2 regions of the Atlantibacter sp. MEI4A-1023 genome follow, and region 1 is predicted to be linked to the other one. Evidence: predicted binding sites of a transcription regulator. Region 1 holds the regulator's gene; the other holds the start of a gene.
What was found. Region 1 encodes PhoB, which activates phosphate uptake and scavenging genes when phosphate is short. Its sites were predicted from a motif close to CTGTCATAAAACTGNCNNAT; they were not measured.

Region 1 (11,887 bases):
CTGCATAAATAAGGGGCTTCTTGTGCGTATTGGGATTGATTTAGGTGGTACGAAAACTGAAGTGATCGCGCTGTCTGACGACGGTCAGCAATTGTACCGTCACCGGCTGCCCACGCCGCGTGACGATTACGCGCAAACTATCGAAACCATCGCTGAACTGGTGCGCCTGGCGGAAGAGGCCACCGGCGAGCGCGGCACCGTGGGGATGGGCATCCCCGGCTCGATTTCGCCCTATACCGGCGTGGTCAAGAATGCCAACTCAACCTGGCTTAACGGTAAGCCGTTCGATAGCGATCTCAGCGCCCGACTGGGGCGTGAAGTGCGCCTGGCGAATGACGCTAACTGCCTGGCGGTGTCCGAAGCGGTAGACGGCGCGGCGGCAGGGGCGCAAACGGTGTTTGCGGTGATTATCGGCACCGGCTGCGGGTCCGGGATTGCGTTAGGCGGCCGCAGCCATATTGGCGGCAACGGCACGGCGGGCGAGTGGGGCCATAATCCGCTGCCGTGGATGGACGCCGACGAGTTGCGCTATCGCGAAGAAGTGCCGTGTTATTGCGGTAAGCAAGGATGTATCGAGACGTTTATTTCCGGCACCGGTTTCGCCACCGATTACCGTCGGTTAAGCGGGCATCCCCATAAAGGCAGCGAGATTATCCTGCGGGTTGAACAACAGGATCCGGTGGCTGAACTGGCGCTCAGCCGTTACGAGATGCGGCTCGCCAAATCGCTGGCGCACGTGGTGAATATTCTCGATCCTGATGTGATTGTGCTGGGCGGCGGGATGAGCAATGTGGATCGGCTGTATCAGACGGTGCCACAATTGATTAAGCCGTGGGTGTTTGGTGGGGAGTGCGAGACGCCGATATTGAAGGCGAAGCACGGGGATTCGAGTGGGGTACGCGGGGCGGCGTGGTTATGGCCTCAGTAGTGGGCTAGCTCTGGGGTGGAATGTTTCGTTCGCTCTAAGGGTTTATTTATAGGGTGGAATGTTTCGTTCGCTCAAACTATGTTCATTCATGCGACACCGGTGTACGCGAACGAGTCGGAGACGCTCGCCGCCGCGTCCCCGACACCCCAGGCTCCCGGCCAACAAAATCGGCGGCTTTGCCGCTGCCCTCGGCTCCATCTCCTCGCTTCAGGTCGGTCGTGATGCTACATCCTGTAGCTCACGACCTCAGCCCCGCATCCCTGCGGGGCTGACCTGGCTCGTCAATTGCGCCTCGGCGATTTTGATGCCGGATGAAAACCCCCTGCTTTGACTCCGCTGGTGTGAGGGGAGTTAACTTACTGCGTATTCCTTTGCTAATCGGCTGATGCCGAGGCCGTTTATCTTTTTCACTTTGATTTGTACCGGGATGCGTTCTTTCATGGCTTCGACGTGGCTGATGACGCCGATGGTTTTGCCGCTGGCGTTCAGGGCGTCCAGCGCGTCGAGGGCGATGTCCAGCGTTTCGGCGTCGAGGGTGCCGAAGCCTTCATCGAGGAACAGCGAGTCGATGCGGGTTTTGTGGCTCACCAGATCCGAGAGCGCCAGCGCCAGCGCCAGGCTGACCAGGAAGCTTTCGCCGCCGGAGAGGGTGCGGGTGTCGCGTACCGCATCCGCCTGCCAGGTATCCACCACTTCCAGCTCCAGCTCTTCGCTCAGTTTACGCTTCAGCAGGTAGCGCCCGTGCAGCCGGTTAAGCTGCTGGTTCGCCAGCCAGACCAGGTTGTCGAGGGTTAAACCCTGGGCGAACTTGCGGAATTTATCGCCTTTTTGCGAGCCGATTAAATGGTTGAGATGCGCCCAGGTCACCAGATGGGCGCTGGCGTTATCTATCTGCTGTTGCAGACCCGCGAGCCGCTCGCGGTTGTCCGTATCCTGTTTGAGTTGCTGGTTCAGTTCACCCTGGCGGGTGGCGTTTTCGCGCAGCGTCTGGCTAAGTTGCGCCAGTGTCGCCTGTAAGGCATCCAGATCTACTGCCCTATCAATCTCAGCAGGCATGGCTTGCAGATGCGCGTTCAGCGCCTGTTCCGCCTGAGCCAGCCGGGTTTGCTGTTCGTGAAGCTGGCGCTCGGTTTGGATTTTTAACGCGTTGAGGCGCTCCAGGTCCTGTGGCTCCAGCACTGCGGCAAGAAATGCAGTTTCATCAGCAAAGCGGCTTTGCGCCAGGGCTTGCTCAAACTGCTGTGACAACTGCGCTTCTCGTGCCTGCTCCTGTTTGCACTGTTCGCTGAGTGTTGCCCACTGCGCTTCCAGCGTCAGGCACTGGTTGTGACACGGCTGCCAGTGATCCAGCGGTTCGCCGGTAAAGGGGGCGGGCTGCGCGTCTTCTTCCGGCAGCACTGCCAGGATTTCATCACAGCGGATAAGCAAGTTTTGTAGGGCAAGCTGGCGGGTTTGCTGCTGTTGCCACTGTTGTGCTTCCTGCTCGCGCGCCCGCAGCCAGTCAGCTTCCTGGATCTCATCCGGCAGCGCCAGATCCAGGGCGGCAAATTGTTCGCTGAGCGCCTGGTAGCGCGCTGCCGTTTCTGCTTCATATTGCGTGATAGCCTGCTGCCTGGCGCGGGCGTCATCCGCCAGGAGCTGGTGCTGTTGCAGCAGGTAAAGCTGCTGTTCGTACTGGGTTTGGGCGTCCAGCCAGGGCTCCAGCGGCTGGCTGGCGTCCAGTGTCGCGTCCAGCGCCTGGCACAGCGCATTCCAGTCGGCATTCAGCGCCTGCGCTTTCTGGGTAATGCCTGCCGCTTCGGCGTCCAGTTCCATCAACTGCTTTTGCAGCGAGTTTTGCTGGCCGCGCAACGTCGCACCCTGTTCGCCCAGCGCCGATTTTTCCTTCTCGAGCTGTTGGTAGCGCGCCTCGCTGTCGTTCGGCTGGATAGCGTTATACGCTTCGATGGCCGGATGATGGGTAGAGCCGCATAGCGGGCAGGGCGCTTCAGGCTGGAGCCGAGCCCGCTCCGCCATCAGACCCGCGATGGTTTTTTCCAGTTCCCACACCTGGAAAGCCTTCGCCGCTTCTTCCTGTTTCACTTTATACGCCGCGCGCTTCTCAACGAGCTGACGTTCCAGATCGGCTAACTGACGGGTAATGCCCTGGCGCTGCTGGTCGAGCTGCCCGGCGCGCTGGCGTTGGGCGGCAATATCCCGGTGCAGCACAGCCAGTTTCTGGCGCTGCCCGCGCTGGGCGGCGGCGCGTTGTAGCTGGCTGTTCAGTTCTTCAGGCGTCAGCGTCAGCGTGACGGGGGCTAACAGCGCCTGTTTTTTCTTTACCTGATCCAACGCGGCACGCAGTTCGCCGAGCCGGCTGTCGTCGCGGCGGCGCTCAGCGAAGGCGGATTTCCAGCCAGCCAGTTCGTTTTGCCACTGGCCCCAGCGGTGGTGGGTTTGCATCAGCGCGGTTATCAGCTCCAGTTCCGACCGTGAATCAGCGGCGCGTTGGGCGATGGCGGCGCGGATCTGCTGGCGGCGCTGCTTTTCGCTGAGTAAGTGAGCATTAACTTCTTCGCGCTGGGTTTGCGTCCGTTGCAGCGTCTGGCGCTGGTCGCGGCGCTGCTGCCACAGCGGGCGCAGTTTCTCGGCGGGCAGGGCTTGTTCCAGCCTGGCGATATCGGCCTGTGCCGCGAGTTGTGCCTGTTGCGCCTGCGCCAGATCGGTTTGCGCCTGCTGGCAATGGCGTTCGTGCTGCGCTTTGTGGCTTAACCACTGGTGATGCTGCTGGTTGCGCTGGTACTGCGCCTGCAACGCGTGCTCTTCTGAAGTAAGCGCCTGCAAACTTTCCGCAAGCTGCTGGCGCTGCTCATCATTGAGCAACATCACGCCCTGCGCCTGGGATTGCAGTTTTTCCAGATCGATACGCGCCTGCTTATGCTGCTCAAAGACCCGCGCGGAAATCACGCCGTAAATTTCGGTGCCGGTCAGTTCTTCGAGAAGCTCTGCGCGCTCCTGGGCTTTCGCGTTCAGGAATGCGGCAAACTGCCCCTGCGAGAGCATCATCGAGCGGGTAAATCGGTCATAATCCAGCCCGGTTAATGTGGCAACGGCATCGAGCTTGTCATTCACTTTATCCGCCAGAATTTTCCCGTCGGCGCTACGGGCCAGTTCCACGCGGGGCGGCTGGAGTTTGCCGTCCGGCAGATAGCGGGCGCGATACTGGCTCCAGAACGCGCGATAGGCCACGCCTTTCACTTCAAATTCCACTTCCGCCAGACACTCGGCGGTGTCGCGGGTCATCAAATCATTCTGCGACTGGGAGATGGTGTTGAGGCGCGGCGTCTTGTGATACAGCGCCAGGCAAACGGCATCAAGCAGGGTGGTTTTCCCCGCGCCGGTTGGCCCGGTTATAGCAAACAGTCCATTGCTGGAAAACGGCTCCTGGGTAAAGTCGATTTTCCATTCACCCTTCAGGGAGTTGAGGTTCTTAAGACGCAGGCTCAAAATCTTCATGCGTTTTCCTCCTGCTGCATCGTCTCCAGGGTTTGGGCGAACAGCGTCCTCAACCTGGCGGCTTCATCCTCTTCCAGCGCTTCGCTTTGCAGGCGGCGCTCAAACACTTCCTCTACGCTGAGTTCGCTCAGGGTTTCGGTTTCCAGCCGGGCGATAGCCTGTTCTCGCTGCTCGCGGTTACGGCGCAGTAAGATCACTTCCACCGGCAGATTTTCGGTCATGGCAACGATATGGCGCTGCATATCGTGCAGGAAATCATCGCTGACAATTTCGATATCCAGCCAGGTTTTCGGCTCGGCGGGCGCGTCGCGCCACTGCTCAAGCTGCTGCTCGATTTGGGCCAGCGTGCCTTTGATCATCGCCAGCGGCTGGGTAACCGGTACTGCCAGTGGGGTGATTTTCGCCAGCGATGCGCCGGAAAACTCCACCAGATTCACCACTTTTTCACTGCCGGTTTCATCAAAACTTAATGGGATCGGCGAGCCGCAATAGCGGATATGTTCGCTCTTTGCCACCGTCTGGGCGCGATGAATATGGCCCAGGGCGATGTAATCCGCCGCCGGGAAATGGCTGGCGGGGAACGCGTCGAGGGTGCCGATGTAAATATCGCGCACCGCATCGGTTTTGGTGACGCCCAGCGCGGTTAAATGGCCGGTTGCGATAACCGGCAGCGCGCGTTCGCCACGCAGCTGGCAGGCGGCTTCAAAGCACTCCTGGTAATGACGGGTAATGGCGTCCAGCAGTTGCAGTTGTTTATCGCTGCCCGATTCGCCGGCGCGGCTTTTAGTGATGTCGCGCGGGCGTAAAAACGGGACAGGGCACAGTACCGCGCCCGGCTCGCCATTCCGTTTATTGATAATCAATGCCTGGCCTTCAGGATCACGCTGCGCGCTGGCGACCACCCGGGTATTCAGGCAGGCCAGCAGTTCGCGGGATTCGTTGAGCGTCGCAACCGAATCATGATTGCCCGCCAGGACGATTAACTCACAGCCGGTCGGCTGGAGATCCACCACGAAGCGGTTATACAGTTCACGGGCGTAGCTCGGCGGCGAACCGGTATCAAAGATATCCCCGGCGACGATAATGGCATCCACCTGCTGCTCCGCCGCCGTCTGGCGCAGCCACGTCAGGAAGGCCTGGTGCTCCGCCGCGCGGCTTTTGGTATAAAAATTTTGACCGAGATGCCAGTCTGAGGTGTGGAGGATGCGCATCGTCATTCCCTGTGGCGTAAAAGCGAAAGGGGGATTATAACCCTCCTTATACTTCACTGTCCTGACGCCAGATTTATACAGCAAACTGATGGGTCATAAGACCGTCATCTTTTTCATAAATCTGTCATAAAACTGACGCATAATGGCGCCGCATTCAGAAAATTCGACTTAATTTGACAGGGCTAATCATGGCGAGACGTATCCTGGTCGTTGAAGATGAAGCGCCAATCCGTGAGATGGTGTGCTTCGTACTCGAACAAAATGGCTTCCAGCCGGTTGAAGCGGAAGATTATGACACCGCGGTGAATCAGCTTAACGAACCCTGGCCCGACCTTATCCTGCTGGACTGGATGTTGCCGGGCGGTTCCGGGCTTCAGTTTATTAAACATCTCAAACGTGAAGCGCTGACCCGCGATATCCCGGTCATGATGCTGACCGCGCGCGGTGAAGAAGAAGACCGGGTGCGCGGGCTGGAAACCGGCGCGGACGATTACATCACCAAGCCGTTCTCCCCGAAAGAGCTGGTGGCGCGGATCAAAGCCGTGATGCGCCGCATCTCCCCGATGGCGGTGGAGGAGGTGATCGAAATGCAGGGGCTGAGCCTCGACCCCAGCTCCCACCGCGTGATGACCGGCGAAAACCCTCTCGATATGGGCCCTACCGAATTCAAACTGTTACACTTCTTTATGACCCACCCGGAGCGGGTTTACAGCCGCGAGCAGTTGCTTAATCACGTCTGGGGCACCAACGTATATGTAGAAGACCGAACCGTGGACGTGCATATCCGCCGCCTGCGTAAAGCGCTGGAGCTGAGCGGGCACGATCGTATGGTGCAAACGGTTCGCGGAACCGGCTACCGCTTCTCAAGTCGTTTTTAATCACGATAACCGGAGAGTGACGCGTGCTGGAACGGCTGTCATGGAAAAGGCTGGCCCTTGAGCTGGTGCTGTGTTGTATCCCGGCCCTGATTTTGGGGGCCATTTTTGGTTACTGGGCGTGGTTTCTGCTGCTGGCGGTCACCAGCCTGCTGGTCTGGCATTTCTGGAATTTAATGCGCCTTTCCTGGTGGATTTGGGTCGATCGCAGTATGACGCCGCCGCCGGGGCGGGGGAGTTGGGACCCGCTGCTGTACGGCCTTCATCAAATGCAGTTGCGTAACAAAAAGCGCCGCCGCGAGCTGGGCAGCCTGATCAAACGCTTTCGCAGCGGCGCGGAATCCTTGCCGGATGCGGTGATCCTCACCACCGAAGAGGGCAATATCTTCTGGTGTAACGGCCTGGCTCAGCAACTGCTGGGGCTGCGCTGGCCGGACGATAACGGTCAAAACATCCTTAACCTGCTGCGCTACCCCGAATTCACCAACTGGCTAAAGGGGCGGCAGTTTACCCGCCCGCTGAATCTTGTGCTGAATAATGGCCGCCACCTGGAATTCCGCGTTATGCCTTACAGCGAAGAACAGCTATTAATGGTGGCGCGCGACGTGACGCAAATGCACCAGTTGGAAGGCGCACGGCGTAATTTCTTCGCTAACGTCAGTCACGAATTGCGTACACCGCTGACGGTGCTCCAGGGCTATCTGGAGATGATGGACGATAAACCGCTCGAAGGCCCGCTGCGCGAGAAAGCCATCCATACCATGCGCGAGCAAACCCACCGGATGGAAGGCCTGGTCAAGCAACTGCTGACCCTGTCGAAAATCGAGGCCGCGCCCGCGCTGGTGCTGAATGAGCAAATTGACGTGCCGATGATGTTGCGGGTGGTGGAGCGCGAGGCGCAAACCTTAAGCCATAAAAGACATACGCTTACATTTGACGTCGACAGTCATTTAAAAGTGCTGGGCAATGATGAACAACTGCGCAGTGCGATATCCAACCTGGTGTATAACGCGGTCAACCATACTCCGGAAGGCACGGCGATTACCGTAACCTGGCAACGCACACCGCAGGGAGCAAAGTTTTCGGTACAGGATAACGGACCGGGAATTTCAGCGGAGCATATTCCGCGTCTTACCGAGCGTTTTTACCGGGTGGATAAAGCCCGTTCCCGCCAGACTGGCGGCAGCGGACTGGGGCTGGCGATTGTTAAGCACGCCCTCAGCCACCACGATGCGCGGCTTGAAATCGAGAGCCAGCCAGGTAAAGGCACCACCTTTAGTTTTGTGCTGCCGGAACGGCTTATCGCAAATCCTGCCCCGGTGCGGCAAATCAGCTAAACCCGCTGTAAAACTTAGTTTCCATGGGCCAGTAAACTGGCCCTTTTGCCGTTTGGTTTCCTGAACAACTGTCTTATTTTTGACGGTTGTTTGTTTTTTGTTCGCATTAAAAGCCATAACATTTTTAAGATTCTGGTATGAATATCTAACTCATTTCGCGATTGTGGAATAATCTACTGGTTTTTAGATCCCTTATTGCCTTCAAACGTTATAAGCGTTTAAATTGCGCACCTGATGTTGCCAGACTCACTGTAATTTCGTGGTAATCCAAAAAACTATTCTCCGCCACGGCATCAGGTAAGTGTTTTTCGCTGATTTATAACGAAACGACGCTATTTCGCTCAGCGCTGGCAACCTAAACGTCATTCTTTTCAACACCACATCCACAGGCAGTTAGACTTTATGACCCATCAACTGAAATCGCGTGACATCATCGCACTGGGCTTTATGACCTTTGCGCTGTTTGTAGGCGCAGGCAATATCATCTTCCCCCCTATGGTTGGCCTGCAGGCAGGCGAACACGTCTGGACGGCGGCGATTGGTTTTCTGATCACGGCGGTCGGCCTGCCTGTACTGACCGTGGTCGCGCTGGCGAAAGTCGGCGGCGGCGTGGACAGCCTGAGCACGCCGATTGGCCGTGGCGCGGGCATCCTGCTGGCGACCGTGTGCTATCTGGCCGTGGGGCCGCTGTTCGCCACCCCGCGTACCGCCACCGTTTCGTTTGAAATGGGGATTGCGCCGCTGACGGGCGCAGGCCCGATGCCGCTGTTTATCTACAGCCTGATCTATTTCGCACTGGTGATCCTGGTTTCTCTGTATCCGGGCAAACTGCTCGACACCGTGGGCAACTTCCTTGCGCCGCTGAAAATTATTGCGCTGACCATCCTGGCGGTTGCCGCTCTGCTGTGGCCAGCAGGCGATATCAGCGTAGCCACTGACGCTTACCAGCATGCGGCGTTCTCGAACGGTTTCGTTAACGGCTATCTGACCATGGATACCCTGGGCGCAATGGTATTCGGTATTGTTATCGTCAATGCCGCGCGTTCACGCGGCGTCACCGAAGCACGTCTGTTGACCCGTTATACCGTCTGGGCTGGCCTGATGGCGGGCGTGGGCTTGACCCTGCTGTACCTGGCTCTGTTCCGCCTGGGTTCAGACAGCGCAACCCTGGTCGATCAGACGGCTAACGGCGCGGCAATCCTTCACGCTTACGTGCAGCACACCTTTGGCGGCGCAGGCAGCTTCCTGCTGGCCGCGTTGATTTTCATCGCCTGTATGGTGACGGCGGTTGGCCTGACCTGTGCCTGTGCCGAATTCTTCGCGCAGTATCTACCGCTCTCGTACCGTGCGCTGGTGTTTATCCTCGGCGGCTTCTCGATGGTGGTCTCGAATCTGGGCCTGAGCCACCTGATCCAGATTTCTATTCCGGTGCTGACGGCGATTTATCCGCCGTGCATCGTGCTGGTAGTGTTGAGCTTTACCCGCGGTTGGTGGCACAATTCCACCCGCGTTATCGCACCGGCAATGTTAATCAGCCTGCTGTTGGGCCTGATTGACGGCGTGAAGGCTTCAGCGTTGGGCGACATGTTGCCTGCCTGGACGCAGAAAATGCCGCTGGCCGATCAAGGGCTGGCCTGGCTGATGCCGACGGTAGCGATGGTGGTGATTGCCGCTATTTGGGATCGCGCTACGGGGCGTCAAGTGACCTCCACCGCGCACTAAATAAAGCCGGACAGATTTTAACCACGGAGCCCCCTCCGTGGTTTTTTTATTGTGTAACCAGGTACTTAACAACATGGATAACGGGACTACGCTCAAACGCGGTTTGAGTACACGACATATTCGCTTTATGGCGCTCGGCTCGGCGATTGGCACCGGGCTTTTTTACGGCTCAGCCGACGCCATTAAAATGGCCGGTCCGAGCGTGCTGCTGGCGTATATCATTGGCGGCGTGGCGGCATACATTATTATGCGCGCGCTGGGTGAAATGTCGGTACATAACCCTGCGGCCAGCTCATTCTCCCGTTATGCCCAGGAAAACTTAGGCCCGCTGGCGGGCTACATCACTGGCTGGACCTACTGCTTCGAAATCCTGATTGTCGCCATCGCCGACGTCACCGCCTTCGGCATTTACATGGGCGTCTGGTTCCCCACCGTGCCGCACTGGGTGTGGGTGCTGAGCGTGGTGCTGATTATCTGCGCCATCAACCTGATGAGCGTCAAAGTGTTCGGCGAGATGGAGTTCTGGTTCTCATTCTTTAAAGTCGCCACCATTATCATCATGATTGCCGCCGGTATCGGCATCATTATCTGGGGCATCGGCAACGGCGGCCAGCCTACCGGCATCAATAATCTGTGGAGCCACGGCGGTTTCTTCGCCAATGGCTGGATTGGCACCGTGATGGCGTTGCAGATGGTGATGTTCGCCTACGGCGGCATCGAAATTATTGGTATCACCGCAGGCGAAGCCAAAGATCCGGAGAAGTCGATTCCGCGCGCCATCAACTCGGTTCCGCTGCGTATTCTGGTGTTCTACGTGGGTACGCTGTTTGTGATTATGTCTATTTATCCGTGGAACCAGGTCGGCACCAACGGCAGCCCGTTCGTTCTGACCTTCCAGCATATGGGCATCACCTTTGCTGCCGGTATTCTTAACTTTGTGGTGATCACCGCTTCGCTGTCAGCGATTAACAGCGACGTGTTTGGCGTTGGCCGTATGCTGCACGGCATGGCGGATCAGGGCAGCGCGCCGAAAGTCTTCGCCAAAACCTCGCGCAACGGCGTGCCGTGGGTGACCGTGATGGTGATGACCGCCGCGCTGCTGCTGGCGGTGTATCTCAACTACATCATGCCGGAAAACGTGTTCCTGGTGATTGCCTCGCTGGCGACCTTCGCCACCGTGTGGGTGTGGATCATGATTCTGCTGTCGCAGATCGGGTTCCGCCGCCGCTTATCCCCGGAAGAGATCAAGGCGCTGAAATTTAAAGTGCCGGGCGGTGTCGCCACCACGATTGTTGGCCTGATTTTCCTGGTGTTTATTATCGGCCTGATTGGTTATCACCCGGATACCCGCATCTCGCTCTATGTCGGTTTCGCGTGGATTGTCCTGCTGCTGGTGGGTTGGGTGTTTAAACGCCGCCACGACGCGCGCACCCGTATTACCGCATAATGCCTTCCATCCCCGCCGCCTGGCGGGGATGCTGTTTTCGCTCTACGCTCAGTGTCTCCACCTGTTAACTCCTCCCCCAAATAAAAGCAAAATGAGGAAGGCGGCTTGCCGCTGATATGGCATGGTGGCGTCAAAAATTGACCGAGGGGAAATACGATGTTGCAAGCCTGGCACCTTCCGGTGGCACCTTTTATCAAGCAGAACGCGCAGCGGCTGACCATCACGCTGTGGCTTTCCGGGGACGATTTGCCGCAGCGGGTGACGCTGCGCGCGGAGCGCGATAACGAAGAGACTTCCATTCCCATGACGCGCGTGCGCAAAGCGCCGCAGGAAGGCGTGACCGCCTGGCGGGCGACTATTGCGCTGGATGAAGGGCAGCCGCGCCGCCGCTACAGTTTTAAACTGCTGTGGCCCAGCCGCCAGCGCTGGTTTACGCCGCAGGGGTTTAACGATTTTCCGCCCGCGCGCCTTGAGCAGTTCGCGGTGGATGCACCGGATCATGGGCCCAACTGGGTGGCGGACCAGATATTTTATCAAATCTTCCCTGACCGTTTCGCCCGTAGCCTGCCGCGTGAGGCCGGGCAGGATAATGTTTACTATCATCACGCCGCTCACCGCGACATCATTCTGCGCGACTGGGACGAACCGGTGACTGCCGAGGCGGGCGGCTCGACGTTTTACGGCGGGGATCTGGACGGCATCAGCGAAAAACTGCCGTGGTTGCAAAAGCTTGGCGTCACGGCACTGTATCTCAACCCGGTGTTTACCGCGCCCAGCGTCCATAAATATGACACCCAGGACTACCGCCACGTCGACCCGCAGTTCGGCGGCGACCACGCGTTACTGCGCCTGCGCGATAACACCCGCCGTGC
Region 2 (11,887 bases), 2.3 Mb from region 1:
TTTCAGCGGAGCCTGGCTTCAGGCTCCGCCGTTTTTAAGCGAGACGCTGAAACATCAGGAAATAGTTGATAAAACCGTAAGATGAAAATAGTTCTTGCTAAACTATTCTACGCCTGTATTATTGCCCTCGGTTTGTCAGACAGACCTTATGAAAGCAGTTTTAGTAAAGCAGTCCTCAGTTAGAGCGTTATCTTTGATACCCCTTCTCGTGAGTCTCCTCCTAAGCTTCTAAATAAGTTAATTCTGCAACGCGAGCCACGATATCCGCATCGAGCGGCACTCTATTTTTTCGAGGAAGTATCAATGTCTAATAAAATGACTGGTTTAGTAAAATGGTTCAACGCTGATAAAGGTTTCGGCTTCATCACTCCTGACAACGGCGGCAAAGACGTGTTCGTACACTTCTCCGCAATCCAGACCAACGGCTTTAAAGTTCTGGAAGACAACCAGAAAGTAGAATTCTCTATCGAGAACGGCGCTAAAGGCCCGGCTGCTGCGAACGTTGTTGTTCTGTAAGTGCTGAATCTCTCGCTTGATTTACGATAGCGAAGACGGTTTAACCCGAGCAGTTAAATAAAGCGATAAAAACCCGCCACTGAGCGGGTTTTTTATGTCTGAACCCTTCTCTGGTATTCTTTCATCCACACAAAATTAAGGATGAATATGATTACCACCATAACCCCGCAAGAATTTCCCTCCCTTATCCCTGTCTGGGAAAGCGCAGTGCGCGCCACTCATCATTTTCTTACTGAACAAGACATTGCCGCGTTACGCACGCAAATCCCCGACTATTTCCCGATGGTGACATTACGCGTCTGGCGCGAACCGCAAGGCCAAATCCAGGGTTTTGTCGGCCTTGCGGGCGAGGCGATTGAAATGCTGTTTATTCATGCCAGCAGCCGGGGAAAAGGGATCGGCCGCGCGTTATTGACGTGGGCGGTTGAGCAGGGCGCAAACCAACTGGACGTAAATGAACAAAACCCACAGGCGCTGGCGTTCTATCAACACTGCGGCTTCGAGGTGGTTGGGCGCTCTGCACTGGATGGCCAGGGCCGTCCTTTCCCGCTTTTGCATATGCGTTATGTGAAGCCCCGTTAAAAAAATAGCCTGGTGCAGGATGCTGCCGGGATACGTTCCCTGTAATGCTTTACTCTGCAATCAAAGTGATAACCCGTGGATAACCGGGTTATTTGCATTTATCACCCGATTCTTCTTTTTCACCCCTTTCCCCTGACTCCCCGGCAGGGGACCGCAACGCTTGCCATGAGAAAGTAAATGCGTACAATTCTCATTTGCTTTTGAGGGCAAGGGTGCGCCTCACCATTGGCTCCGATAAAGCAGTCAAACCATTAAAAACATGACCGGTATTACTCAACCGTGTGCTGAAAGCGGTTGAGTAATAACCGGTTAACTCGACATCTTCCTGTTCTGGCGCTTTTCGCCTGCGGTTAATCCTCCGCGTCAGGATGGTTAGCAAGGAGCTTTCATTGAAAATCAAACACACTCTGCTGGCGCTTGCCGTTGCCGCATCTTTGGCAAGCTGCGTCGCGCATAAAGCGCAACCCACCCAAGCCGCCGCCGCGCCTGCCGCTGAGAAAAATCAAAACGTCCAGCAGCGCGAGTTGGCGAACGGCCTGTATGAAATGGTTATTAACCCGGCGGGCGATGCGCTGTACGTCGCCAGCGCGTTAAGTTTTAAAGATGTGCAGGGCGGTGTGGTTTACAAGCTCGATCCCAGGACGTTGAAAACTATCGGTGAAGCCCATACCGATTTGAAAAATTTCGGCGCGGCGATTTCTCCTGACGGCAGCACGCTATACGTCACTAACTCCCTGGACGGCGGCATCAGCGCGCTGGACACCGCCACCGGAAAAGTAAAAATCCGTACTCTGTTCAAAGAGCGTAATAAAGAAGGCTTCCCTTACGGCGCGCGTGAAATCCTGCTGCGTGATGGCCTGCTGTATGTCGGCAGCGTTGCCGATCCGGCGGTGATCTGGGTGGTTGACGCCAACACCATGAAGCTGAAAAAACGCATCGATAACGCAGGGAAATGGGTCACCGGCCTGCATTACTCCGAACAGACTCAGCGTCTATATGCCGCTAACGGCGGCGGCGAAATTCTGGTGATCAACCCGAAAACGCAGCGCATCGAAAAGCGTTGGGCACCGCTCGGCGTGGATAACGCGCTGCTGCTGAACATGGCGGAAGATCCAGAAACGGGTCGTCTGTTCGTTACCGACAACTCGAAAGCCAAAACCACCCTGGTACTGGATATTCATACCGGCAACGTGATCAAACAGCTGGATACCGGCGATACCCTGGGCGTGAAATTCAATCCGAAGCGCAACGAGATTTACCTTTCCCAGCGCGAAAGCGGAAAGGTACGGGTGCTGGACGCGACCCGTTATACGGTGAAAAAACAGTTCGATCTGCCGCCGCATCCGAACAGCCTGCTGCTGTCCGCCGACGGGCAAACCCTGTACGTCACCGTCAAACAGGGCTTTAACAAGGATCACTCCACTACAGGCCCAGACAGCATTGTGCGGATCGCGCTCAATCACTAAACCGCTCCGTTAAAGGGCATTCTCTTTTGCATTTTTTTGAGTCACCAGGTATGAACGTAAAAACGAAAACACTACTGGCGCTGGCGATTGGCGCAATTGTTCAGGGCGCACAGGCGGCCTCCGCTGAAACCGCGAAAAAAAGTCAGGAAGACACCATGGTGGTCCATGCCACCGGGAATGACTTTAAACCCGGCGGCGACGAACTGGTCCCGGCTTTTCTTGACGGCCAAATGGCCAACGGCGGGCGGCTGGGGATGTTGGGTGAACAGAATGCCCTGGACGTGCCCTTTAACATCATCGGCTATACCTCAAAGCTGATTGAAGACCAGCAGGCGAAAACCATCGCCGACGTGGTCAGCAACGACGCGGGCGTGCAAAACGTGCAGGGTTACGGCAACTATGCCGAAACCTACCGTATTCGCGGCTTTAAGCTGGATGGCGATGACATGACGTTCGGCGGCCTGGCGGGCGTGGTGCCGCGCCAGGTGGTAGATGCCGCCATGCTGGAGCGCGTGGAAATCTTTAAAGGCGCTAATGCGCTGGTTAACGGCGCGGCCTCATCCGGCGTGGGCGGGATGATCAACCTGGAGCCGAAACACGCCACCGATACACCGGTGACCCGCGTCGGCGTGGATTACACCTCGGCATCCCAGGTCGGCGGCTCGCTGGATCTTGGTCGTCGCTTCGGCGATAGCAATCAGTTCGGCGCGCGGGTTAACCTGCTGCATCGCGAAGGCGAAAGCCCGATTGAAGACGACAAGCGCCGCACCACGCTGGCCTCGATTGGTCTGGATTACAAAGGCGACCGCCTGCGCGGCTCGCTGGACGCGGGCTACCAGAAAAAAACGTTTCACGGCGGCACTGTGGGCGTCAATATCAGCGCCGTGGATTTCATTCCCGATCCGCCGCGTAATACCAGCAACTACGCCCAGAAGTGGGGCTACAGCAATATCGAAAACGAGTTCGGTCTGGCGCGCGCCGAATACGATCTGACCGATAACTGGACCACTTACCTCGGGTTCGGTATGCAGCACGGTCGTGAAACCGGGATCTACAGCTCGCCGAAAATCAATAACGTTAACGGCAACGCGACGATTGGCCGTCTGGATACCAACGCCATCCACGATTCTTACAGCGGCATGGGCGGTATTCGTGGCAATTTCGACACCGGATTCGTTTCGCATAAGGTCAACGTCGGCTACTCCGCGCTGTTGCGCCGCGACAATATCGCCTGGGCGATGCTCTCGAAAAACCCGGCGGTACCGGTCAATATTTACGATCCGCAAGATGTGCCGATGCCGGATGCCGATCTGAAAGGCGGTAATTACAGCGATCCGCTCACCACCGGGCGCACCCGTACTCAGGGCTGGCTGTTGAGCGATACCCTGGGCGTGCTGGACGACAAACTGTTGCTGACCCTGGGTGCGCGTCATCAGAAAGTGGCGGTGCGCAACTACAGCAACGCGACCGGCGCGGAAACCGCCAACTCGCGCTACGATCAGAGCCGCTGGATGCCGACTTACGGCCTGGTGTACAAAGCCTGGGATGAGGTCTCTTTCTACGCCAACCATACCGAAGCGCTACAGCCGGGCCAGGCCGCGCCGAAAGGCACCTCTAACTACGGCGAGAGCACCGATATCGTGCACTCGAAGCAGAACGAAGTGGGCGTGAAAATGGACTATGGACGCATCGGCGGCTCGCTGGCGCTGTATGAAATCAAGAAGCCGTCGGGCTTTAACGTTGCCTCCAGCGATCCCAACGCGCTGCCGACCTGGAAAATGGACGGCGAACAGCGTAACCGCGGCATTGAGCTGAACGTATTCGGCGAACCGATGCTGGGCTTGCGCCTTAACGGCAGCGCCACCTGGATTGATGCTGAACTGACCAAAACCCAGAATGGCGTTAATAAAGGCAATGACCCAATCGGCATCCCGTCGTACGTGATGGTGCTGGGCGCGGAATATGACATCCAGCCGATTCAGGGGCTGACCGCCACGGCGCGCGTTAACCGTTCCGGTTCGCAGTACGCCAACGCGGCGAACACCAAAAAACTCGACGCCTACACCACGCTGGATTTAGGCGTTCGCTACAAAATGCAGTTAAATCAGGATCGCAACGAAATGACTTTGCGCGTGGGCGTGGATAACGTCACCAACGAAAACTACTGGTCGAGCGTGGATGATGGCGGCACGTATATCTTCCAGGGCGAACCGCGCACCCTGAAAGTGTCGATGAGCTACGACTTCTGATTGCCAAAAAAACCAGGGGGCAGCAATGCCCCTTTTCCATTGTTATAAATTTGTAATAAAACCTTCTTACACTGCTCACTTCTGATAACAATACCGACAGGAAGCCATGATGAGCAGACCTCTTAAGCCGCTGTTTAAACAGGAACACAGCGACGATATCAGTAACCGCAGCGCCAACCCCGTATTTTCCGATGTCGCCAGTGCGTTTTTAAGCCGCCGCCGTTTTTTACAAATGGGCGTCGTGGCCGGTGCGGCGGTGTCTTTTCCCGCGCTGATGAAGTCGCCAGCGGCCTGGGCGGTGGAAACCGCGATGGCTCGCCCGTCCGCACTGGGTTTCACCAGCATTGCGGTTTCTACGGATGATACCGTGCGTGTACCGGAAGGCTACGTGGCGCGTCCATTCTATCGCTGGGGCGATGCGGTGGGCTTAAAAGGTAACCTGCCGGAATTTAAAACCGATGGCAGTAACACCACCGATGAACAGGCCGCGCAGGCGGGCATGCATCACGACGGTATGGCCTGGTTTAGCCTGCCGCTGGGCGATAACGATCCGCACCACGGGCTGCTGGCGATGAACCATGAATACATCGACAACGGGCTGTTGTTTAAAGACGGCGTGGCTAACTGGAACCTCGATAAAGTCCGCAAAGGACAGAACGCGATGGGGATTTCGATCATTGAAGTGAAAAAAGAGGGCGACAACTGGACCGTGGTCCGCCCGTCGGAATTTGCGCGCCGCATCACCGTTAATACGCCGATGAAACTCACCGGCCCGGCGAAAAATCATGCGCTGATGAAAACCGACGCCGATCCGCAGGGGGAAACGGTACTCGGCACGATGCAGAACTGCGCCAACGGCCATACGCCGTGGGGCACCTATCTGACCTGTGAAGAAAACTGGTCGGATATTTTCGTCAAGAAAGCCGCGCCGAACGCGCTGGAAAAACGCTACGGTATTAGCGACAGCGATGAATCCTACCGCTGGAACGAGGCCGATCCGCGCTTTAGCGTCGACGCCACGCCAAATGAACCCAACCGTTTCGGCTGGGTTGTGGAAATCGATCCCTATCATCCGCAATCCACCCCGCGTAAACACACCGCGCTGGGCCGCTTCAAACACGAAGGCGCGGCCATTACGCTGGCGGCCGACAAGCGCGTGGTCGCCTATATGGGCGATGACCAGAAATTCGAGTACATCTATAAATTCGTCTCCGCCAATAAATACGACGCCAGCCAGCGCGATGCCGCCATGAATTTGCTCTCTGAAGGCACGCTGTACGTGGCGAAATTCAACGAAGACGGCAGCGGAAGCTGGTTGCCGCTGGTGTATGGCCAGGGCGGGCTGGATGAGAGCAACGGCTTCGCCAGCCAGGGCGAACTGCTGATCAAAACGCGTCTCGCCGCCGATGTGGTAGGTGCCACCAAAATGGACCGCCCGGAGTGGATTGCGGTGGATCCACACGCTGCCGGCAGCGTTTACTGTACCCTGACCAACAACAGCGATCGCGGCAAAGAGGGCAAAGCGCCAGTAGATGCCGCCAACCCGCGCGCCAGTAACGTCTACGGGCATATCATGCACTGGACCGAAGAGAACAGCGACCCGGCCTCTACCGCGTTCAAATGGGATATCCTGGTGATGGGCGGCAAGCCGGACAGCGCCGACGAAAAGGCGAAAGGCTCAATGAAAGGGGCGGAATTTGGTAGCCCGGACGGCCTGTCGTTCGACCATCGCGGCGTGCTGTGGATCCAGACCGACGTCTCATCCAGTACTATCAACAAAAAAGCCTACGAGGGAATGGGTAACAACCAGATGCTCGCCACCGTGCCTGGCACCAATGAGTATCGCCGCTTCCTCACCGGGCCGCGCGGCTGCGAGATCACCGGCATCGCCTTTACGCCAGATAACCGCACGCTGTTTATCAATATCCAGCACCCCGGCGAGCCTGGCGATGATATCAGCGACCCGGCGAACCCGACCGCCGTGTCCACCTGGCCTGACGGCGATAAAAATAGCCGCCCACGCTCATCTACCGTGGTAATTGTTAAAGCCGACGGCGGAATTATCGGCAGTTAACCTCTCCGGCCTCCTTTGGGAGGCCGTTTTCTTTTGCGCTGTAACCCCCTCTTTTTGCTATTGATCGCGTGAATGTGCTGTCGTCTGCGTTAGGGTTTGGGCTATGCTCAGTAAAAGTCTGCCCGCGCTTAGCGTTTCCTGCTTAGAGGAGGACGTCGCCAGTGACCACTGCCATTATTATCGACGATCATCCTCTGGCGCGTATGGCGATCCGCGGCGTGCTGGAGGCACATCACCTCACCGTTACCCACGAATTCGAAGATGGTGCTGTGGCGTTAAAAGCGTTGCGACACGCGCCTGCGGAAATCATCATTATTGATGTCGATATTCCCGGCGTTAACGGCATCGAACTGATCGAGAAATTACGTAAAGACCAGTATCGGGGCATTGTGATTGTGGTGTCGGCGAAAAACGACCGCTATTACAGCCGACGCAGCGCAGAGGCGGGAGCCCACGCCTTTATTAGCAAGAAAGAAGAAATGACCACCATTATGGCGGCGATCCGGGCAGCGCAAAATGGCTATAGTTATTTCCCTATCGTGCTGGATGATTTTACCGGTGTGCCGTCGGGGGATCGGGAGAAACTCGAATTACTCTCCACCCAGGAAATGAAAGTAATGCGCTATATGCTGGAGGGCTTCGACAACAATAAAATCGGCGAGCAGATGCATATTAGCGGCAAAACTGTCAGCACCTATAAAAGCCGGTTGATGGAAAAGCTGGGATGCAAAACGCTTATCGAGTTACTGGCTTTTGCCAGCCAGAATAAGCTGATCTGACCCATGAAAAGCCTGCTGATTATTCTGTTCGTTCTGTTATCAGCGCTATTTACCCCGGCGCGGGCGCAAACGCCTGGCGCGGAAAAACTCGATCTCTCTGGCTTTAATCCATTACAACCCGTTCAGCTTTATCTCACCGATGAACAAAATCGCTGGCTGCGGCAGAAAAAAACCTTACGGGTGGCCATCTTCCCGCCGGATATTCCGCCGCTGGTGTTGAATACCGTGTCGGGCCGCTATCGGGGAATGAATGCCGATTATCTGGCGCTGATGCAGCGCTCGCTGAATATTAATCTCGACGTCTGGCGTTACCAGAATGAAGCCCAGGCGGTGGCCGCTCTGAAGCAGAATAATGTCGATTTGCTGCTTACCGGCTTACAGTATCAGCCCGAACCGCCTGCGGACGTGGCGCTTTCCGCGCCGGTGATCGCCTCCTGGCCCGCGCTGGTGACGACGCTTTCTAACGTGATGGAGCCCCTGCGCAGTGAGAAGCTCGTCACCGTCGCCACGGTGGGCGATTATCCGCCCCCGGCATGGATTAAACAGTCATTTCCCAATGCGCAAATTCATCATTATGCCAGCTACCATGCGGCGCTCTCCTCGGTGGCGGAAGGGAAGGATAACTATTTTATCGGCGACAGTTTGCCGGGCAGCGCGATTATTTCACAGGAATTTGCCCTGGCGCTGACCACGGTTAAATACTGGGGCGACGAGCAGAAAAGAAGCCATTTCCTGATTGCCCCGTCGCAGGAGCTGTTACGGCAAATCGTTAATAGCTTTCTCGGATCTATTGACGAACATCTCCATAATCAAATAACCCAGTCGTGGATAGAAAAAGGCAACCTGACCTTTGCACTGGATAAGCTGGACTTAACCAACCGCGAAAGACAGTGGCTCAACCAACATAAAACGCTGCGCATTATCGTGAACCCTTATTTCGCGCCCTATACCCTGTTGGACAGCAATCTGGAAACCCGTGGAATTATCGGCGACATCCTGAATTTAATCAGCCTGCAAACCGGTCTGAAATTTGAAACCATCGTCGCGAAATCTAACGATGAAATGCTGGAAGCGATGGGCAAAGGCAACTGGCATTTAATGCAGACCGCGACCTGGGATGTAAACCGCATCAATAATTTGTCCTATACCCATCCTTTTATTACCACACCCAACGTCATCGTGATGAAAAACGGTCAGCCGCAGGCAAATGCACTACGGCCGGGAATGACCGTCGCCATCGCCTCGCTGCACAATCTGATCCCGGTACTGAACAGTAAATATCCGGGCATTGCCTGGCGGCAGGTGGATAACGCCAGCGTGGCGCTGAATCTGGTGGCGAATGGCGACGTGGACGCGGCGATTTCTAACCAGTTAACCGCGCGCTACTTCAGCGAGCACTATTATCCCGACCAACTGGCCTTTACGCCGTTGCCCGACGAACCGCCGTCGGCGATTGGCTTTGCCATGCCGCGTTCGGAACCCGAGCTGCGGCAAATTCTTGATAAAGCACTGGATAACATTCCGCAAAAAGAGATCCTGCAAATTGTCGGTAAATGGGTGCGCTTACCGGACGTCACCATCGACACCTGGGAGTTGTATAACAAACCGTTTTATCTGGTTGCAGTACTGGCGGGGCTGCTGGTGCTCAGCAGCCTGATCTGGGGGCTGTATCTGCTGTCGGAAATCCGCAAAAGAAAGCGGGCGCAGTACCAGATGGAGCAAGAAAAAGATAACGCCCTGCGGGCCAATAAAGAGAAGCGCGTTTTTCTGGCTCGCATGAGCCATGAAATCCGCACCCCGGTGAGCGCCATCATGGGTTTTCTTGAGCTACTGCACCGCTCCAGGGAGATCCGCGCCGAACATGATAAAACCGCCGTTGACCGGGCATGGCAGGCGGCGCAGTCACTGATGATGTTGATTGGCAACGTGCTGGACCTGGAGAAAATCGAATCCGGCAAAGTTGAACTTACGCCCCGCTGGGTGGATATCAACGCGCTGCTGGCGGAGGTCGTGCAACTGTTCAGCGGATTAGCGGCACAAAAATCGCTGCAACTGCGGGTAAATAGCTCGCTGGAAAATGTCCGGCTGTGGCTGGACCCGCAGCCGCTGCGCCAGGCGCTGACCAATCTTGTTGGCAACGCCGTCAAATTTACCGCCCAGGGCAGTGTGACCGTCACGGCCCAGACGCAGCGGGTGGATGATAAACAGGTCGAACTGATTATCGACGTGAGCGATACCGGGCCGGGTATTTCCGCTGAGCAGCAGAGCCGCTTGTTTACGCCGTTCAGCCAGACCGACGCGGGCCGCGCCCAGACCGGTTCCGGCCTGGGGCTGGCAATCAGCAAAGAGCTGCTGGCGCAAATGGGCGGCACGCTGGCGCTGCAAAGCGAGCCGGGGCAGGGCGCGACGTTCACCCTGGCCTTAACGGCCGCCAGCCAGCGCAGCCGGGGGCAACGCGCAACGGAGACGCCCACGCAGCCGGATGCCCTGTCGCCACATCTGGCGATATTGATTGCCGACGATCATTCCACTAACCGCTTGCTGCTAAAGGAACAATTACACGCGCTTGGGCAGCGGGCCGATGAAGCCAGCGACGGCCTCCAGGCGCTGAAGGCGCTCCGGCAGCGCCAGTACGACCTGCTGATCACCGACATCAATATGCCTGAAATGGATGGCATCGCGCTCGCCCAGGCGTTACGCGCCGCCGGGCACAACCTGGTGATATGGGGGCTGACGGCGTCGGCGCAGGAGGAGGAGCAGCAGCGTTGCCTGGCGGCAGGCATGAATGCCTGCTTGTTCAAGCCGCTGAACTTATCGCAACTGCACGCCATGCTTTCAACCCTGGCATTGCCGGAAAAGCCGGTTCTCGACGTGGAAAAACTGTCGCGGCTGACCATGAACAATAAAGCATTGATGTTAAACGCGCTGGAAGACGCGCAGCGGGAAAATCGCCGCGATCTGTTGGCGGCGAAAGCGGCGGCTGTGCAGGGCGACTGGGTCGCAGTGCGGCATCATCTTCATCGGCTTAACGGCACCGCGCAGCTATTGGGCGCAGTCCGGCTACACGATCTGGCCGCACGGCTGGAACAGGACCTGGTAGATAATAAAAATAGCCACGGGATGGTAGCGGACCTGCTGCATATGGACGCGTTGCTGGATGAGCTGGATAACGAGGCGCAGTATATAAATAGCGATAATGATTAATCCAGCTATTGCTGTCCCTTAAGAAACGGCTTACACCTGTAGGGATTGGCCCGCATAACAATAAGCAAGCGCCGATGTTGCTAAATACCTCGGTCTGTATAATTCATCTCACGTCGCGGGGGAATGTAATCCAAAACGCGTCCTGGAATATTTCCTAAGAAAATTCCATTTTTAACAAATTAACAAGTTTAAGCTATCGAAGCGGAGAAATGAGAAAGAAAAATCGATAATAAAATACACCCTGAAACTTATTATTCCAGATTTTTATTCTGATTGATTTATTTTTAACTGCGATATTCAGATTATCCCTCTGAATTTGTTGCTTTGCTTGAATTAAACGATCGTTTTGATCTCAATCCGGGAATCACGAATTTTTTGCGGGTGATCTCCCTGGGGAATATAAGGTAAATTTTAAATAGAGAATGCAGATGTTGAACATTGAGTTTTCGAAAGGGGATAAAACTAACAGGGATTTCTATGCGGCTGTCACATTCTATCATTTCAAATGACCACTTTTTCAAAGTGGGTATTTGTACTTTACTTTCGCCAGAGCTTATTGACGATAATTTTATTCTTGTCGATATGGATACGGTACTCGCCGCAAAAGTAAAAAAACTCGACACCGGCGGCAAACAACTGGTCGCGTTTATCTCAAATGATATTGATTATTATGCACTGCAATCCGTAGGAAACGTTTTATTTATTAACAGAAAGCGTAAGGCCAATGAGATCCTCTCTTTTCTGGTCGCTAACGACATGAGGTATCACTACCAAATTAAATTTGCGCTTTCGCAACGGGAATACCAAATCCTGGATTATATGCACAAAGGGTACAGCGCAGATGAAATCGCCTCGGTGATGGGATTAAAGCTTAAAACGTTTTACGCCCATCGCCGGAATATGGTGTTGAAACTCCGCGTCGGCAATCGTATTTCGCTGTACCGAAATATTGCGCGGCTGGAAAACGCCTGTTCACAACAGGTTTTATAGACGCACAATCCACTCCTTTATTTAAAG

Region 2: the regulator PhoB is predicted to act here: its motif matches at 4,853-4,872, upstream of ACVV26_RS04985 (PhoX family protein).

Annotation. Positions count from the first base shown of each region.
Region 1 covers NZ_CM149568.1:3,498,215-3,510,101, reverse strand. Annotated here, with positions in the region: gene mak (fructokinase) at 23-928, shown strand; gene sbcC (exonuclease subunit SbcC) at 1,280-4,423, opposite strand; gene sbcD (exonuclease subunit SbcD) at 4,420-5,634, opposite strand; gene phoB (phosphate response regulator transcription factor PhoB) at 5,823-6,512, shown strand; gene phoR (phosphate regulon sensor histidine kinase PhoR) at 6,536-7,846, shown strand; gene brnQ (branched-chain amino acid transporter carrier protein BrnQ) at 8,249-9,568, shown strand; gene proY (proline-specific permease ProY) at 9,642-11,015, shown strand; gene malZ (maltodextrin glucosidase) at 11,172-11,887, shown strand, end outside.
Region 2 covers NZ_CM149568.1:1,033,281-1,045,167, forward strand. Annotated here, with positions in the region: gene cspG (cold shock protein CspG) at 304-516, shown strand; gene ACVV26_RS04970 (GNAT family N-acetyltransferase) at 664-1,098, shown strand; gene ACVV26_RS04975 (YncE family protein) at 1,488-2,564, shown strand; gene ACVV26_RS04980 (TonB-dependent receptor) at 2,615-4,813, shown strand; gene ACVV26_RS04985 (PhoX family protein) at 4,923-6,887, shown strand; gene evgA (acid-sensing system DNA-binding response regulator EvgA) at 7,049-7,666, shown strand; gene ACVV26_RS04995 (ATP-binding protein) at 7,670-10,870, shown strand; gene ACVV26_RS05000 (helix-turn-helix domain-containing protein) at 11,348-11,860, shown strand.